2 regions of the Sedimentimonas flavescens genome follow, and region 1 is predicted to be linked to the other one. Evidence: riboswitches for the same ligand, from Rfam matches in the RefSeq annotation. Region 1 holds a riboswitch; the other holds the start of a gene.
The links. Region 1 has a riboswitch for cobalamin ahead of N3C64_RS07930 (CbtB domain-containing protein). Riboswitches for the same ligand answer to the same signal wherever they lie in the genome.
Positions count from the first base shown of each region.

Region 2: linked by a shared signal. The riboswitch ahead of bluB (5,6-dimethylbenzimidazole synthase) and the one ahead of N3C64_RS07930 (CbtB domain-containing protein) in region 1 are both predicted to bind cobalamin.

Region 1 is NZ_JAOALJ010000003.1:277,144-285,686, forward strand. Features, by position in the region: gene N3C64_RS07915 (cobyrinic acid a,c-diamide synthase CobB) at 1-1,052, shown strand, start outside; gene cobA (uroporphyrinogen-III C-methyltransferase) at 1,049-1,774, shown strand; gene N3C64_RS07925 (DUF1636 family protein) at 1,771-2,088, shown strand; cobalamin riboswitch at 2,145-2,362, shown strand; gene N3C64_RS07930 (CbtB domain-containing protein) at 2,396-2,560, shown strand; gene N3C64_RS07935 (CbtA family protein) at 2,583-3,299, shown strand; gene cobF (precorrin-6A synthase (deacetylating)) at 3,352-4,104, shown strand; gene N3C64_RS07945 (flavin reductase family protein) at 4,216-4,737, shown strand; gene N3C64_RS07950 (PqiC family protein) at 4,734-5,300, opposite strand; gene N3C64_RS07955 (MlaD family protein) at 5,314-7,335, opposite strand; gene N3C64_RS07960 (paraquat-inducible protein A) at 7,332-7,943, opposite strand; gene N3C64_RS07965 (paraquat-inducible protein A) at 7,946-8,543, opposite strand, start outside.
Region 2 is NZ_JAOALJ010000001.1:182,587-191,129, reverse strand. Features, by position in the region: gene N3C64_RS00915 (squalene/phytoene synthase family protein) at 1-50, shown strand, start outside; gene thiD (bifunctional hydroxymethylpyrimidine kinase/phosphomethylpyrimidine kinase) at 54-791, opposite strand; gene N3C64_RS00905 (ThiF family adenylyltransferase) at 788-1,750, opposite strand; gene N3C64_RS00900 (thiamine phosphate synthase) at 1,747-2,337, opposite strand; gene N3C64_RS00895 (thiazole synthase) at 2,337-3,095, opposite strand; gene thiS (sulfur carrier protein ThiS) at 3,097-3,294, opposite strand; gene thiO (glycine oxidase ThiO) at 3,284-4,231, opposite strand; gene thiC (phosphomethylpyrimidine synthase ThiC) at 4,228-6,018, opposite strand; cobalamin riboswitch at 6,321-6,500, shown strand; gene bluB (5,6-dimethylbenzimidazole synthase) at 6,549-7,268, shown strand; gene N3C64_RS00870 (phasin family protein) at 7,453-7,824, shown strand; gene N3C64_RS00865 (PHA/PHB synthase family protein) at 8,046-8,543, shown strand, end outside.

The DNA of each region.
Region 1 (8,543 bases):
GCGTTGCCAAACCCGGCGAGACGGGGACGGGGGCGAGCGGCGATATTGCTGCGCTGATGGGCTGGCCGGTGGTTCTGGTGCTCGATGTGTCGGGGCAGGCGCAATCGGCGGCGGCAGTGGCCAAGGGCTTCGCGACGCTGCGCCCTGGTGTGCAGGTGGCGGGTGTCGTGCTGAACAAGGTGGCTTCGCCCCGGCATGAGGCACTGGTGCGCGCGGGCATGGAAGAGGCCGGGATCGAGGTTCTGGGCGTCATCCCGCGCGCGGCGGGGATCGCCCTGCCCGAGCGGCATCTGGGCCTTGTGCAGGCCGAAGAAACCGATGCGCTGGATAAGCTGCTGGCGGAGGCCGGGCGGATCGTGGCCGAGCATTGCGACCTCGATCGGATGATCTCGGTCGCTGCGGGGCGGGGGCGCGGGCCGGTGCCCGGCCCGCGCCCCCGCCTGGCCCCCCCGGGCGCGCGGATCGCGCTGGCGAGGGATGCCGCGTTTTCCTTTGTCTATCCGCATCTGATCGCGGATTGGCGCGCCGAGGGGGCGACGATCCTGCCCTTCTCGCCGCTGGCCGACGAGGCGCCCGACCCGAGCGCCGATGCCTGCTGGCTGCCCGGTGGTTACCCGGAGCTACATGCGGGCCGCTTGTCTGCCGCCGAGACCTTCCGCGCGGGCCTATGTGCCTTCGCGCAGACCCGTCCGGTTCATGGCGAATGCGGAGGCTACATGGCGCTTGGCGCGGGGCTGGTTGCCGCGGATGGCACGCGCCACGCGATGGCGGGGCTCTTGGGGCTGGAGACATCCTTTGCCAAGCGGCGCATGCATCTGGGCTATCGGCTTGCGCGGCTGGCGGCCCCCGTCGGCCCGTTGGCCGCTGGCACCGCGCTGCGGGGCCATGAGTTTCACTATGCGACGATCCTGTCGCAACCCGATGCGCCGCTGGCGCAGGTCGTCGATGCCACCGGCGCCGCCGTCCCCGAGACCGGATCGTTCCGGCAGATGCCGGGCGGCGGCTGCGTCAGCGGCACTTTCTTTCACCTGATAGCTGAGGCCAGTTCATGAGCGGTTTCGTCTCTTTCGTTTCCTCGGGGCCGGGCGATCCCGATCTGATCACGCTGAAAGCTGTGGATCGGCTGGCGCGCGCCGAGTTGGTGCTGTTCGATGACCTCGCTTCGGGCCCGGTTCTGGGCCATGCCGGTCCGCAGGCCGAGTTGATCGCGGTTGGCAAGCGGGCGGGCAAGCCCTCGGCCAAGCAGGAATACGTCAATGCCCTGCTGGTCGAGCATGCCCTGGCCGGCAAGCGTGTGGTGCGGCTCAAGTCCGGCGATTCGGGGCTGTTCGGGCGGCTTGAGGAAGAGCTTGTCGCCCTGCGTGAGGCCGGGATCGGCAGCGAGATCATCCCCGGCGTGCCCTCGGCCTGTGCGGCGGCGGCAGCGGCAGGTATTCCGCTGACCCGGCGGCTGACCGCGCGGCGGGTGCAATTCGTGACCGGCGCCGATGTGACCGGCGGCCTGCCCGAATCGATCAACTGGGCGGCGCTGGCCGATCCCGGGGCGACGACGGTTGTCTTCATGGGCAAGCGCACCTTCCCGCGCCTGGCCGAGGGGCTGATGGCGCATGGGCTTGCGCCCGAAACCCCCGCGATGCTGGCCGAGGCCGTGGGCCATCCGGAACAAACCATCCAGCGCACGACCGTCGCGGATCTGGCGCGGCAACTGGCCGATGCGCGCTCGGACCACCCGGCGCTGATCCTCTATGGCCCGTTGTCGGATGTGATCGCGTGAGGATCTCGGTCTGCACCAGCTGCGCGCTTGGCCGTGCGGGTTTCGGCGCAACGCTGGAGGAAGCGCTGCGCGAGGCCGGAATTGTGGCCGAGGTGCAGGGGATCGAATGCATGTCGGGCTGCACGCGCCCCTCGAGCCTGGCCTTCCGCGCCGAGGGCAAGACCGCCTATCTGTTTGGCGATCTGACGCCCGAGGACCTGCCCGACCTGCTCACCTTCGCGCGGCTGTATGCGGCCTCGGCGGACGGGAACTTCGCCGATGCGCGCCCGCTTGGCGCGCTGCGCACCAAGGCGCTGGCGCGGATTCCGGGCTGAGGGTCGCATTCGGCCCTGAAGCGCCGTGATTGTCCTTGACCGGCTGCGGCGCCGCTGAGTAGATGGAAGGGCAAGGTGTCCCATCAGGTGCAAAGCATCGGGACTGAAACGGGAATGGGGAACGGGCGGACCAATCGAGGCGCCCCGAGCCCCAGCCGCCCCCGCGACTGTCAGCGGAGAGCGGTCCTCGGAATGCCACTGCCTGCAAGGGTGGGAAGGCGAGGACCGACTGTGACCCGCGAGCCAGGAGACCGGCCCTGCAAGGTGTAACTTAACGCCGTCGGGTGTGACGGCTGGGAGATATGAAATGACGACTCTTTCCTCGGTGAAAACCACCTCGGGTCTGGCTTCGGTTCTGGCGATGGTTGTGATGGGCGTGGTCCTGATGTTCGTGGCTGGCCACGCGCAGTCGGCGACGCTGCACGATGCCGCCCACGATATGCGTCACGCGACCGGCTTCCCCTGCCACTGATCCGCCACGCATGTTCCAACGAATGTTGACCGGCGCGTTGTTCGCCGGTTGTGCAGCAGGGCTGATTGCCGCTCTGCTGCACTTCGCTTTCGTGCAGGAGGTTATCCTGCTTGGTGAAGGTTACGAGACTGGCGAACTGACGCATTTCTCGGGCTCGGCGCTGGAGGCTCCGGCCGATCACGCGCATGAGGCCGGGGCGGCCGACGATCACGTACAGGGGGCAGAGGCTGCCGATCCGAGTGCGCTGACGCGCAATGGGCTGACGGTTCTCTTCACCATCCTGATCTACGTCTCTTATGCGGGGCTGCTGGTGGCGGGCTTCGGTCTGGCCGAGACGCTCGGCAAGCGGGTCGGCGCGGTCGAGGGGTTGCTTTGGGGTATCGCGGGCTTCGTGAGCTTCCAGCTTGCCCCTGCGCTTGGGCTGCCGCCCGAACTGCCGGGCACGGTGGCCGCCGATCTTGGCGATCGCCAGGTATGGTGGTGGGGCGCGGTGGCGCTGACTGGCACGGCGCTTGCGCTGCTGGCCTACGGGCACCATGCGTGGAAATATCCGCTGGCCGTGGGCATGCTTGCGCTGCCGCATATCATTGGCGCGCCCACGATCGACGAGTATTACGGCGTTGCCCCGCCTGAGGTCGGCGCCATGTTCTCGGCGCGTGTGCTCGGGGTCGGGCTTGCGGTCTGGGCGGTGCTTGGCTGGGTTGCCGGGCAGCTCTGGGAGCGCAGCCGGACGGCGTAACGAAACACTGGGAGGAGCGCGCCGCGCTCCTCCCGCCAGTAAGGAAGACGCGATGATCGAACTGACGCTGATCGGAATTGGCACCGGAAACCCCGGGCATCTGACGCTGCAGGCGATCGAAGCGATGAACGCGGCCGAGCTGATCCTGATCCCGCTCAAGGGGGCGGACAAATCCGATCTGGCCGGGCTGCGCCGGTCGATGTGCGAAACGCATATCACCAATCCCGCGACAAAGGTGGTTGAGTTCGCGCTGCCGGTGCGCGATGCGGCGAATCCCTCTTACCGGCAGGGCGTGGACGACTGGCACGACGCCATCGCCGCCGCCTGGCAGGGTGAGATCCGCGCCCATGTTGGCGAAAGCGGCAAGGTCGCACTGCTCGTCTGGGGCGATCCGTCGCTTTACGACAGCACGCTGCGCCTGGCCGAGCGGCTGGCGCGTGTGATGCCGGTCACGACCCGCGTCATTCCGGGGATCACCGCCATTCAGGCGCTGTGCGCGGCGCACGCCATCCCGCTCAATGAGATCGGCGCGCCGGTGCAGATCACCACGGGCCGCCAGCTGTGCGATCACGGCTGGCCCGAGGGCGTCGATACCATCGTGGTCATGCTCGATGGAGAATGCTCGTTCACCCATCTCGCGCCCGAAGGGGTCGAGATCTGGTGGGGGGCCTTCGTCGGCATGTCCGAACAGATCCTGCATGCGGGGCCCCTCTCCGAGGTCGGCCCGCAGATCGTCCGGACCCGCGCCGAGGCGCGGGCCGAGCATGGCTGGATCATGGACATCTACCTGATGCGGCGCGCTTGACCGGGTCTTGATGGCTCTGTGTGCGCCCCAAGGGTTGCCCTTTGCGCGCCAGCACGTATCTGTGGGGGAAAGGGGAGAGCGATGCGGGAAAGCGACGAGATCGAAGCGGCAATGACGCGGGCCGAGAAATCCAGCCTCGGCCATGTGCCCGACCCGGCGCAGCCGCGCCAGCTGCGCGATGCGCTTGGTTGCTTTGCGACCGGGGTGACCGTGATCACCGCCTGCGAAGCGGGATCGACGACGCCAGTGGGGATTACCGTCAACAGCTTCGCCTCGGTCTCGCTCGATCCGGCGCTGGTGCTGTGGTCGGCGGCGCGCTCGTCGTTGCGACATCAGCATTTCTCGGCGGCCCCTGCTTTTGCCATCCATGTGCTGCGGGCCGATCAGGCGCCGCTTGCGGATCGCTTCACCCGCCGCGGCCATGGGTTCGAGGGGCTGGACTTCCTGCGTAACGAGCATGAGGTGCCGCTGCTGGACGGCGCGCTGGCGCGGTTCGAATGCGTGACCGAGGCCACCCATGAAGGCGGCGATCACACCATCATCATCGGCCGCGTCGTCCGTTTTCAGGTGGGCCAGGGCGAGCCGCTGACCTTCTTCCGCGGTGGCTACGGCCGCATCACGGCGCTCGATTAATCGAGCTGCGCGATGCGCCGAGCCAGTTCGGCAACCGCTGCCGACTGCGCCTGCGCAATAGCCGCCGGGCCTCCCTCCGCGACCGGCACGGTCACATCGAAGCTGCGCATCACGTCGCGCCCGCTCGTAATCCCCGCAGGGGTGACGAAATAGACCCCGGTCAGTTGCACGACACCATCGGCCCGCGCAAGGAACTGCTCGACCCGCACCTCGATCCGGCGTTGCGGCCCTTCCGAGAGCGGCCAGGGCTCGGCGATCACCGTCGCGCCCGAGACCGCCGAGATCTGCCGCGCCAGCGCCAGCGTCACCGCGCGCGGCGGGTCGTCGGCCCAGATATTGTCCGGGGTCGAGCGCAGCGCGCCGTCCTCGGTCTGATAGGAGATCTCCTGCCCCGCGGCATATTGCGGTAGCGACACCTCGCGCAGCTCGGCCTGGCCGAGGCGGTTGGGCAGGGTTTTCGCGGCGGGTTGCGGCGCAATCGCATAGCGCGCGGTGGCCGCAGGATCGGAACAGGCGGTCAGCGCAAGGCCGCAGATAAGGCTTAGCAGGAACGGGCGGATCATCTTGTGTCTCCTGTCAGCGGCCCAGAATGAAGGCGCGGGGGTTGCGTTCGATCATGCGCGCGAGCGACCCGAAGGCGGATGTCGCGCGGCGCAATTCGCGCATCGTGTCGAGCACCTCGGCGTTGAAGGCCGACCGCTCGCCATAAGACGCCACCAGACGCTCGGCGGTGGTCACCAGCGATTCCAGCTTCGCGGTCAGCTCGGGCAGGCGTTCGGAGGCGCTTTCGATGGCGGTCGCAGCATCCTGCGCGGCCACGAGCGTGCCGTTGATCTTCTCTGCCGCGCCGCCTTCGCGCAGTTCGGCCAGTAGCGCCGCGGATTCTTCGAGCGTATCCGAGAGCGCGCGCGGCAGGCGTTCGGCATCTTCCGAACCCAGCATGGTGCGGATATCGGCCAGAATGCCGTCGATCTTGTTGCCGATCTCGCCAAGCGGCATCTCGGCCACCGCCTGCGCGGCGGCATCGGTCGACGCCAGCGTCTCGGCCAGCCCCTCGAACTCGCTCATCACGGTCGAGGCGGCCTCGGTCATCCCGTCAAGCGCCGCAATCGCCTTCTCGGAGGCGCCGCCCTGATTCAGGCGCTCCACCAGCGCGCGGAGTTCCTCCAGCAGGCCCGCAAGCTCGCCCGGAACGGCGCGGGTATCCTCGCTCTCGGCGACGGCAGAAATGCTGTCGAGCGACCGGATCGCTGAGGCCATCAGTTCTTCGATAGGCAGGGCTTCGATGCGCTGGAACACCCCTTCGGCTGACGCTGCCAGATCGTTCGTCTTGGCCTCGGCAGTGGGCAGGGTGGGATAGGGCTGAGCCGTCAGGTTGATCACGGCGGGCGGAACATTGGGCACGTCGGTCAGTTCGATCACCAGCGTCGAGCCGAGCAGGCCAACCCCGGCGACACGGGCGCGCAGCCCGGAGTCGACCTCGGTTGCGAGGAATTCGTTGACGATATCGCGCTCGGTTCCGCGCGCCAGGCCGAGGCGTTCGGGCGAAAGCGCGATGACGACCTGTTGCTGGGCATAGCGCGTGCCGGTGCTGTCGGTCAGCACCTTGATCGACAGATCGGTGACCTCGCCCGCCTCGACACCGCGGAATTGCACCTTGGAGCCGCGTTGGAGCCCCTCGATCGCGTCGTCGAACAGCAGCGTGTAGCGCGCGGGTTCCGCCAGATCCGACCCGAAGATCGAGGTTCGCGCGGCCTCTGACGTTCCATAAAGGCGGAAGGGGAAGCCGTTCTGGATGAAGGTGCCGCCGGTGGTGAACGTGTCGAACTCGATCCCGCCCTGCACCAGCGAGGCCAGTGAGCGCATGTCGAGGCTGACCCCCGAGGCGCTGAGCGAGACCGAAATGCCCGAAGTATCCCAGAACCGCGTGTTGGTGGTCAGGCGCCGGTCGTGGGGCGCGTCGATGAAGGCGTCAATGATCACGCCGGAATCGGCGTCGTTCAGGCGCAAGTTCTGGATGCGGCCCACGGTGATACCGCGAAACAGCACAGGCGCGCCTTCGGCCAGCCCGCCGGCATCCTCGGCGCGCAACTCGACCCAGGTGCCCTTCGTCGGGTCAGGCGTCACCGGCGGCTTGTCGAGGCCCTGGAACTCGGTCTGCGGCCCTGCGCTTTCGGCATCCCAGTAGCCTTCGATGAAGGTCCCCGACAGCACCGTGTCGAGCCGCGAGATCCCCTGTGCCGAGACCTGCGGGCGCACCAGCCAGAACCGCGCCTCGCTATCGACGAAATGCGCGACGTCCTTGTTCACCCGCACGCCGATACGGACCGAGCTGAGATCGGGGCTGAAGCCCACGGTCTCGACGCGGCCGACCTCGACCTCACGGAATTTCAGTACGGTCTCGCCGGGGCGCACGCCGGTCGCGTCCGCGAAGTCGATCTCGATCAGCGTGCCGCGGTCGGCATAGGATTGCCAGGCGATACCAAGCGTGATCGCAAGCGCCACCAGCGGCACCAGCCAGATCACGGACAGGCGGGTCCAGATCGGGTTCGGGGCGGGGCTGGTTTCCAGATCTGCGGGGCGGAGTTCGTCGGTCATGGTCCTGTCGTTCTTGCGGGGCCGCGCCAGATCAGGCGGGGATCGAAACTTTGCGCCGAGAGCATGGTCAGGGCAACCGAAAGCGCGAAGGCGGCGGCGGCCGGGCCGGGATGAATCGAGACAACGGCTCCCAATTGCACCAATGCTGACAGGATCGCTACAACGAAAACGTCAACCATCGACCAGCGCCCGATGAATTCGACCACCTCGAACAGGTGCAGGTGCCGGTGCGCGCCCGCGCGGTGCTCGTTCCCGACGGCCAAAGCGAGATAAGCGATGGCGATGAACTTCGACACCGGGATGACGACCGAGGCCACGAACACAACGGCGGCGACGAAATAGCTGTGATGCGTGATCAGCTCGATCACACCGCCGATGATGGTGTTTTGCTGGTTTCCGGCCAGCGTCGAGGTGCGCAGCATCGGGTAGAGGTTAGCGGGGATGTAAAAGATCAGCCCGGCGAACCACCAGGCCCAGACCGCTTGCAGCCCGGCCGTATCCACGCGCTTCAGCGCTGCCCCGCAGCGCCCGCACTCACGGGTCTGCGCAGGCCAGACCTTGCCGCAGCGCGTGCAGCCCACCAGCCCCGCATCGCGCGCGGTTTGCACGGTTACTTCTGCCCGATTGCGTCCCATATCGTCCACTGGCTCAGAAAAGCGTTCTTGAGGGCATTCACGATGATCAGGGCGCAGAAGGCCCAGAAGGCCGGCCCGAGCGAGACCGAAGCCAACCCGCCGATCTTCACCAGCGCAACGCCCGTGCCGATGATGAAGATCTCGGCCATCGCCCAGGGCTCCAGCTCTTCGGCGAGGCGAAAGACGCGGCGGGCGTGGGGCCAGGCGGGGCGGGCGTTGGCCAGCGGCCAGAGCGTGTAGATCAGCGCGCCGAAGCGCACGATCGGCAGGCCCACGATCAGCATCAGCACCGCCAGCGACAGCGGCGCCAGAAGCCCGTCGGAGAAAGCCATGGCGACCTCGAAGACCGAGCTGGCATGAGAAAAGCCCTGCGCCGAGATTTTCAGGAAGGGAAAGAAGACGGCCGCGATCATCAGGATCATCGCGGTAAACGAGAGCGCGATGACATGCAGAAACGACCGCGCGCGTGGCGTGATCAACAGTGTGCCGCAACGGGCGCAGGCGGCGCGCTCGTTCTCCCCCAAATGGCGGGCATGGTGCAGCGCGTCACATTTGGGGCAGGCGATTAACTGG
Region 2 (8,543 bases), on a different contig from region 1:
AGTTCGGACGTCGTGCGGGCCTTCTGTGGCGTGCGTTCCGCACCGGGTAAGGGCTAGCTTTCGGTGAAAAGGCTGTGCAACGCGGCCTTGGCCTCGGCGCAGGCGGTTTCAATCGGAGCGCCTTGGGCAAGGCGCGCGGCGATGGCACTGGCGAGATAGCAGCCGGTTCCGCGCAGTGACTTGGGAATGCGCGGCGCGGTGAAGGGCACGGGCTGCGCATCGGCTGAGAACAGAAGGTCGGTGGCCGCGATCTCCTCGGCATGGCCGCCCTTGACCAAGACATGCTGCGCTCCGTGGGCGAGCAGCTTGCGCGCGCTGGCCTCGATCGTCCCGGTTTCGGGGCCAAGATGAGCCGCGATCACCGCAAGCTCGGGCAGGTTCGGAGTCAGCAGCAGGACGCGCGGTAAGAAGGCGATCATCGCGGAAAGCCCGGCGTAGTCGAGAAGTGCACCGCCCGAGCTGGTCGCCAGCACCGGATCGAGGATGATGGGCAGATCCGGCAGTTCTTCGGCCACGGCCGCGACGATGCTTGCCGTGCCGAGCATCCCGATCTTAACCGCGCCGATGGGTCCGCAGACAAGTGCCGCGCGGATCTGTGCTGCGACCATTTCCGGCGCCATGGGTTGACTCGCGAGCAATCCGCGATCGGTTTGGGCGGTCACCGCGGTGACGGCGACCCGAGCGTGGCAGCCTGCCTGCTCTAGCGCCTGAGCATCGCGCAGCAAACCCGCGCCGCCACTGGAATCCATCCCGCCGATCAGCAACACGCTTTTTGACCGCTGACCGCTCATGGACCGACCGCCAGCAACGCGATGCTCCGGTGGCCCATGTCGGTAAGTTTGCGCGCCGCGCGCATTGCGCGCAGGCCCGAGCGACAGCACAGCACCAGCCGTTGCTCGGCGGGCGCTGAAAGGGCGCTTAGTTCGGCGGGGGCGACGCGCCGTGCGGACGGGTGGGCGGGCTCGGCCGCCTCGGCCTCGGGGCGCAGGTCGATGACCAGATCGGCAGGGTCGATCTGTGTCGGCGAAATGAAAGGATAGCGGGTGGCAGGCTCGGGCGCGCCATCGAAACGCATCGCCGAAATGCGCCAGTTCGCAAGGTCCAGATGGAGCAACTGGCCGATGGGCGAGGGCTGGTGCCCGATCAGGACCGACAGTGTCATTTGCGCCTGAAGTGCCGCAATGGCCGCCACAACCGGCCCCATGACGCCGGTCTCATTGCAGCTGGCCATATGCTCCGGAACGTCGGGGAAGACGGCGCGATAGCTCGGCCCGCCGCCACAGAACGCGCCCACATAGCCCTGCCGCGCCAGCACCGCAGCGGAAACCAGCGGGATCCCACGTGGGTGGCAGTAATCCGAGAGCATGTAGCTGACGGCGAAACTGTCGGCTGCATCGATGATCAGGTCGGCGCCCTCAAGCACGGTGGCCATGTTCGACGGCACAAGGCGCATAACCTGCCCCTCGGCGCGGATGCCGGGGTTGAGGGCGACGACCTCGCGCGCGGCGCAGAGGGCTTTCGGCTGGCCGATGTCGGTCATCCGGTAAAGCGTCTGGCGGTGCAGGTTGCTTTCTTCTACGTGGTCGGGGTCGAGGATAGTGAGTTGCCCAACACCTGCGCCGGCCAGCGCGGGGATAACGCCGCAGCCTAGGCCCCCGGCGCCGATGATGGCGACGTGGGCGCGGGCAAGGCGGGCCTGTCCTTCGGGGCCGATCTCGGGCAGGGCGGTTTGGCGCAGGTAGCGGCTCATCTTGTGGCCTCGATCCAAGTGCGGGTGCGGGCGACGGGGTCGGCGGCCTGTTGAATGTCGGTCACGACGGCGGCACAGTCGGCGCCTGCCGCGAAGACCTCGGGCAGGCGTTCAGGTGTCAGCCCGCCGATGGCGACCAGCGGCACCGAGCCTGCGCGGTCTTTCCAGGCGCGGATCCGGGCATGGCCCTGCGGTGCCCATTTCATCTGCTTGAGCAGCGTCGGAAAGATCGGGCCAAGCGCGACATAGGCCGGATCGCAGGCAAGGGCGCGCTCAAGTTCTGCTTCATCATGGGTTGATAGGCCAAAGCGAACCCCTGCGCGGCGCAGCGCCCCAAGATCGGCCGCGTCGAGGTCTTCCTGCCCAAGGTGGACGAAGTCGATGCCCAGATCGAAAGCCAGTTCCCAGTAATCGTTCAGGATCAACTGCGCCCCATGGGCCGCGCAAACGGCCTGTGCGCGCAGCGCCTCGGCGCGCAACAGGTCCGGCGGCAGGTCCTTGGTGCGCAACTGCACCAGCTTTACGCCAAGGGGGACAAGGCGTTCGAGCCGTTCGGCCGTGCCAGAGATCAAGTAGAACCGGTCCATCATGCCAATGCCGCCATGCCAAAGATTGGGGTGGAGGCCGAGGCCATATCGCGCCGGGGCATCAGCCCCGCGCGATGCGCCGCCAGCCCTGCCTCGACTGCCTGCCCGAAGGCGCGCGCCATGCCGACCGGGTCCAGTGCCTTGGCAACGGCGGTGTTCAGAAGCACCGCGTCGAAGCCCATCTCCATCGCTTGCGCGGCTTGCGAGGGCGCGCCGATACCCGCGTCGATGACGAGGGGAATGTCGGGGAAATGGGCGCGCATCGAGCGCAGCCCATCGATATTGCGCAGGCCTTGGCCCGAGCCGATGGGCGCCCCCCAAGGCATCAGAACGCGGCAACCGGCCTCGATCAGCTTTTCTCCGAGGATCAGGTCTTCGGTGGTGTAGGGGAAGACCTCGAAGCCCTCGGCGCACAGCACCCGCGCGGCCTCGAGCAGCGCGAAAGGGTCGGGCTGAAGTGTGTCGGCGTGGCCGATGACCTCAAGCTTGATCCAGTTGGTGCCGAAGACCTCGCGCGCCATGTGGGCGGTGGTGATCGCCTCGCGCGCGGTGTGGCATCCGGCGGTGTTGGGCAGCACCCGGCAGCCGGTCGCGGCGATCAGATCGCGGAAGCCGCCGCCGCCCGACCCCTCGCGGCGCAGGCTGACGGTGATGATCTCGGTGCCCGAGGCGCGGATCGCTTCAGCCAGGATCGCGGGCGAGGGGTATTGCGCCGTCCCGAGAAAGAGGCGCGAGGATAGTTCCGTTCCGTAGAACATCTCAGCCTCCCTGCATGGGGGCGAGGATCTCGATCCGCGCGCCGGGGGTAAGGGGGTGGGCGTCGCGCAGGGTGCGCGGCACGAATGTGCCATCAACGGCGGTCGCGACGCAGGGGGCCTCGAAGCCCAACTCATCGAGCAGCGCAGAGAGGGTTTCGGCCTGAACCTCGTGCGGCGTGCCGTTCACATCAACTTGCATGGCGGTGCTCCTGAAACAGGGTTTGGGCCAGTTCCTCGGCCAGTGCGGGGGCGGTGAGGAAGCCGTGGCGGTAGAGGCCGTTCACATGGCTACGCTCCCCTCGGTGCAGCACACGCGGCACATTGTCGGGCAGCGAGGGGCGCAGGCCCGCCCCCATCTCGACGATGGCGGCCTCGGCAAAGGCGGGGTGCAGGGCGTAAGCGGCGGACAGCAACTCCATCGCCGCGCGGGAGGTGACGGGGCGGTCGTCGTCGCTCTCCACCATCGTCGCGCCGATCATGAAGCGGTTTTCGCCGCGCGGGACGATGTAGCAGGGGAAGCGCGGATGCAGCAGTCGAACGGGGCGCGAGAGGGTGATCTCGGGTGTTTCGACCAGCAGCATCTCGCCACGCACGGCGCGCAGCTCGGGCAAGTGGTCGCGGCTGGTAAGGCCGCGACAGTCGATGATCTGGCCGCGCGGGGCGGCGCAGGTGCCAAAGTGCAACTCGGCCCCAAGGGCGATCAGCCTATCACGCAGCGCGCGGGTGGCCGCGCGCGGGTCGAGATGCGCCTCTTCGGCATAGTAGAGGCCGCGCGCGAAGCGGCCTTGAAGGTCGGGCTCGATGACGCCGGGATCGACCCATGCATGCCCGCGGGTCGCACGGGCAAAGCGGTCCAATTCGGCCGTGTCGCGGGCCGGGGCGACGACGAGCGTGCCATTTTGCAGCACGCCCGGTACGCGCTCGGCCCACCAGCGCACCGCGTCGCGGCCCATGAAGAAGACCTCTTCGGGTGCGGCCTCGGCCTCGCAATAAGGCGCGAGCATCCCGCCCGCATACCAGGATGCGCCGGTGGGGTCGGGGGAGGGGTCGATCACCTCGACCCGTGCGCCCCGTTCGGCAAGGGCTGTGGCGGCGCACAGCCCCGCCACGCCCGCCCCAAGGACGGAGAAGATCATTGCGCCTTCTCCGCCGGGAGATAAAGCGCGCCGCCCTCACGGAATTTCTCCGCCATCTGGGCCATGCCTTCCTGCTTCTGCGCCTCGACCCGGATGTCGTGCGAGATCCGCATCGAGCAGAACTTGGGCCCGCACATCGAGCAGAAATGCGCGAGCTTGTGGGCCTCTTTCGGCATGGTCTCGTCGTGGAATTCACGCGCGGTGTCGGGGTCGAGCGAGAGGTTGAACTGATCCTCCCAACGGAACTCGAACCGCGCGCGCGACAGCGCGTCATCGCGCAGTTGCGCGCCGGGGTGCCCCTTGGCGAGGTCGGCGGCATGGGCAGCCAGCTTGTAGGTGATGACCCCGGTTTTCACGTCGTCCCGGTCGGGCAGGCCGAGGTGTTCCTTGGGCGTCACGTAGCACAGCATCGCCGTGCCGAACCAGCCGATCATCGCCGCACCGATGGCCGAGGTGATATGGTCGTAACCCGGCGCGATATCGGTCGTCAGCGGCCCGAGCGTGTAGAACGGCGCTTCATGGCAATGGGCCAGTTGCTTGTCCATATTGGCCTTGATCTTGTGCATCGCGACGTGGCCGGGACCCTCGATCATGACCTGGCAATCCTTGGCCCAGGCGATCTTGGTCAGCTCTCCCAGGGTCTCAAGCTCGGCAAATTGCGCCTGGTCGTTGGCGTCGGCAATCGAGCCGGGGCGCAGCCCGTCACCGAGCGAGAAGGAGACATCATAGGCCCGCATGATGTCGCAGATCTCGTCGAAATGCTCGTAGAGGAAGCTTTCGCGGTGATGATGCAGGCACCACTTGGCCATGATCGAGCCGCCGCGCGAGACGATGCCGGTCACGCGCTTGACCGTCATCGGGATCATGTGCAGGCGCACGCCCGCGTGGATGGTGAAATAATCCACGCCCTGCTCGGCCTGCTCGATCAGCGTGTCGCGGAAAATCTCCCAGGTCAGGTCTTCGGCCACGCCGCCGACCTTCTCAAGCGCCTGGTAAAGCGGCACGGTCCCGATCGGCACGGGGGCGTTGCGGATGATCCATTCGCGGATGTTGTGGATGTTGCGGCCCGTCGAAAGGTCCATCACCGTGTCGGCGCCCCAGCGAATTGCCCAGACCATCTTCTCGACCTCCTCCTCCATCGAGGAGGTCACGGCCGAGTTGCCGATATTGGCGTTGATCTTCACCAGGAAGTTGCGGCCGATGATCATCGGCTCCAGCTCGGGGTGGTTGATGTTGGCGGGGATGATGGCGCGGCCTGCCGCGATTTCCTGACGCACGAATTCGGGCGTCACGAGGTCGGGGATCGCGGCGCCGAAGTCCTCGCCGTCGCGGGCCTCGGCCCAGGCTTCGGTGCGACCGAGGTTCTCGCGGATGGCGACATATTCCATCTCGGGGGTGATGATGCCGGCTTTCGCATAGGCCATCTGCGTCACGGCGCGGCTGCCGGTGGCGCGGAAGGGGCGGCGCAGCTTCGGGAATTCCGGCACGAGGCGGTCGCCCTCGGCAAAGCCGTTATCGGCCGAGGTGACAGCGCGTCCCTCGTATTCCTCGATGTCACCGCGTGCGCGCAGCCAGTCTCCGCGCGTTCCGGCAAGGCCCTGGCGGATGTCGGTGCTGGCCGCCGGGTCGGTGTAAGGGCCCGAACTGTCATAGACGCTGACCGGCGTCTCGTTCGAAACGTGGATCGAGCGCATCGGCACCGCGATCTGGTGCAACTGGCCGGGGATGAAAACCTTGCACGACGCGGGCAGGGCACCGGTGGTGATCCGGGGGGTGGGCTTGTTCATAGTTGGTCTCCTCTTGCGATGAGACCCAAGCAACACGTGAGGCAAGAAGGGGCCGCTGGCCCCAAGCGAAAGGGCCGCTACGGCCCGAAAGGACCGCCCCAGTCATATGTCGGGAGGGCGCCCTTCGGTCTTCCTACGCCAGTATCAACTGGGTCAGGTTCAAAGGGTCGCTTCACCGGGGTTTCCCCCTGTCAGCCTCTCAGTCCCCTAGGCGGGACTCCCCTGACGTGGGGCGGAAGATGACGCAGGGGCGGGGGCACTGTCAATGGGAGTTGTGCGGCTTGCGGCGGCGGGCGTGTTTGGCTAGCTTGCGCGGGTCTGGTGCCCGGCTGCGGTCGGGATAATCGGGAACGCGGTGCAACTCCGCGACGTGCCCAACGCTGTAAGGTGGATGGTGCAGCTGGAGCCACTGGCCAAGGCCGGGAAGGCGCTGCACCGCGCGAAGCCGAAGTCAGAAGACCGGCCGGACAGGATAGGCCCCCTCGCGCGGACGGCGGGGGCGGCCATGGTTGCCAGACAGGGGATGTGTCATGCCGCAATCCGTTCACCTCGTGCCCGCGGGGCCTTTTTCAGACGCCGAGCGCGATGCGGTCTATCGTGCGATTCACACGCGGCGCGATGTGCGCAGCCAGTTCCAACCCGACCCGATCGCGCCCGAGGTGCTGGAGCGCCTCTTGTTGGCAGCGCATCACGCGCCCTCGGTGGGCTTCATGCAGCCCTGGAACTTTCTGCTGCTGAGCGATCCCGCGACCAAGGCGCGGGTTAAACAGGCTTTTTCGCGCGCCAATGACGAGGCCGCCGCGATGTTCGGCGATGCGCGCAAGGCGCTTTATTCGGCGATCAAGCTGGAGGGGATTACCGATGCCCCGGTAAACCTGTGTATCACCTGCGACCGCGAGCGGGGTGGGCCGGTCGTGCTGGGGCGGACTCACAACCGCGACACGGATCTGTATTCGACGGTCTGCGCGGTGCAGAACCTCTGGCTTGCCGCCCGCGCCGAGGGCATTGGCGTTGGCTGGGTCAGCATCTTCAATGACGCCGACCTGCGCGAGATCCTCGGGCTGCCCGAGCATGTGGTGCCGGTGGCCTATCTGTGCCTCGGGCATGTGCGCGAACTGCATTCGGAACCTGAGTTGCAGCAACGCGGATGGGCGCAGCGGATGCCGTTGGAAGAGCTGATCTTTCACAATGCTTGGGGTCAGCGCGAGAGCGGGGAATCGTCCGACTTACGCGAAATCCCGTCGCTCTGATCTGCGCTTTATGCTGCGTCTGCAAAATGCCCGAAAAATGTTCTAAAAAGAGATCTGCGGCTAATAATTTAACGTGACTTTTACAATGCGCGTTAATCTTGGCAGGTATTGCGGCAGATCAATTTCTGCGTGTGCGAAGAATGATAGACTCCTTGAGCTTGGCTGAGACTGAAGGAGGACAGACATGGCAAGTAAGAAACAGAACCCGTTCGGCGTGATGGCCGGTTGTATGCCGACCCCGTCGGTTGATATGTCGATGTTCCTGCGCCCGCAGGCCCGGATGGCCGAGGCGCTGCTCAAGCAGAACATCGAGACGCTCGACTTCCTGAAAACCCGTTTCGAGCGGGACCGCAGCATGCTGGCCGACCTGGCCGATGCGAAGGATCCGAACGAAGCGATGGCGCTCTGGACGACCTTCTGGCAACGGATGCTGAGCGATTATTCGACCGAAACGAACAAGCTTGCCGCGTCGGTGACGGAAATCGCCGAGCAAGCGGTGCGTACCGCGACCGAGGAAGGCAACGCCATCATTTCGGCGACGGGCAAGAAAGACTGACGAAGGACGGGCGGATGGGCCGCCCGCCGTAACTAGGTTGAGAGATGACGACATCTGCTCCGAAGGCGCGCCGGTCGCGCGTCAAGGCTGAGGCGGCCGTGGAATCGGCCGCCCAAGCTATCTCTGGGACTGTGGTTGCCGAAAGGCCCGAAGCGCTTGCGCCCAAGGCAGACAAGGCAGAGCCTATCCCGAATCTTCCGGCTCGGCTGGCCGAGGTCCTGTTGACCGACACGCCCGAAAAGCTGGCCGCTGAAGAGGCATTCGTCAGACTCGACCGTTTGGTCCATGCGCAGTTCGGCAAGCTCGGAGCGAGCATCTCGCCGATCTCGCTGGCGCTCGCCTGGGGCGATTGGGCGGCGCATCTGGCAATCAGCCCCGGCAAGCGGGCTGAGTTGGTCTGGAAATCGGCGCGCAAGGCGCAGCGTCTGGCGGCCGAGATCCTGTGTCAGGCGGCCGGTGGCAACGGCGAGGTCTGCGTTGAGCCGCTCAAGCAAGACCGCCGATTCGCCGGGCCCGAATGGCTGAAGTTTCCCTTCTCGCTCTATTCCCAAAGCTTCCTGCTGACGCAGCAGTGGTGGCATAACGCCACCTCCGAAGTGCACGGGGTGGAGGAGAGGCACGAGAAAGTGGTCGAGTTCTACGGGCGCCAGTTCCTCGATATGTTCTCGCCTTCGAACTTCCTGCTGACCAACCCGCATCTGATCCAGCGCACCGTCGAG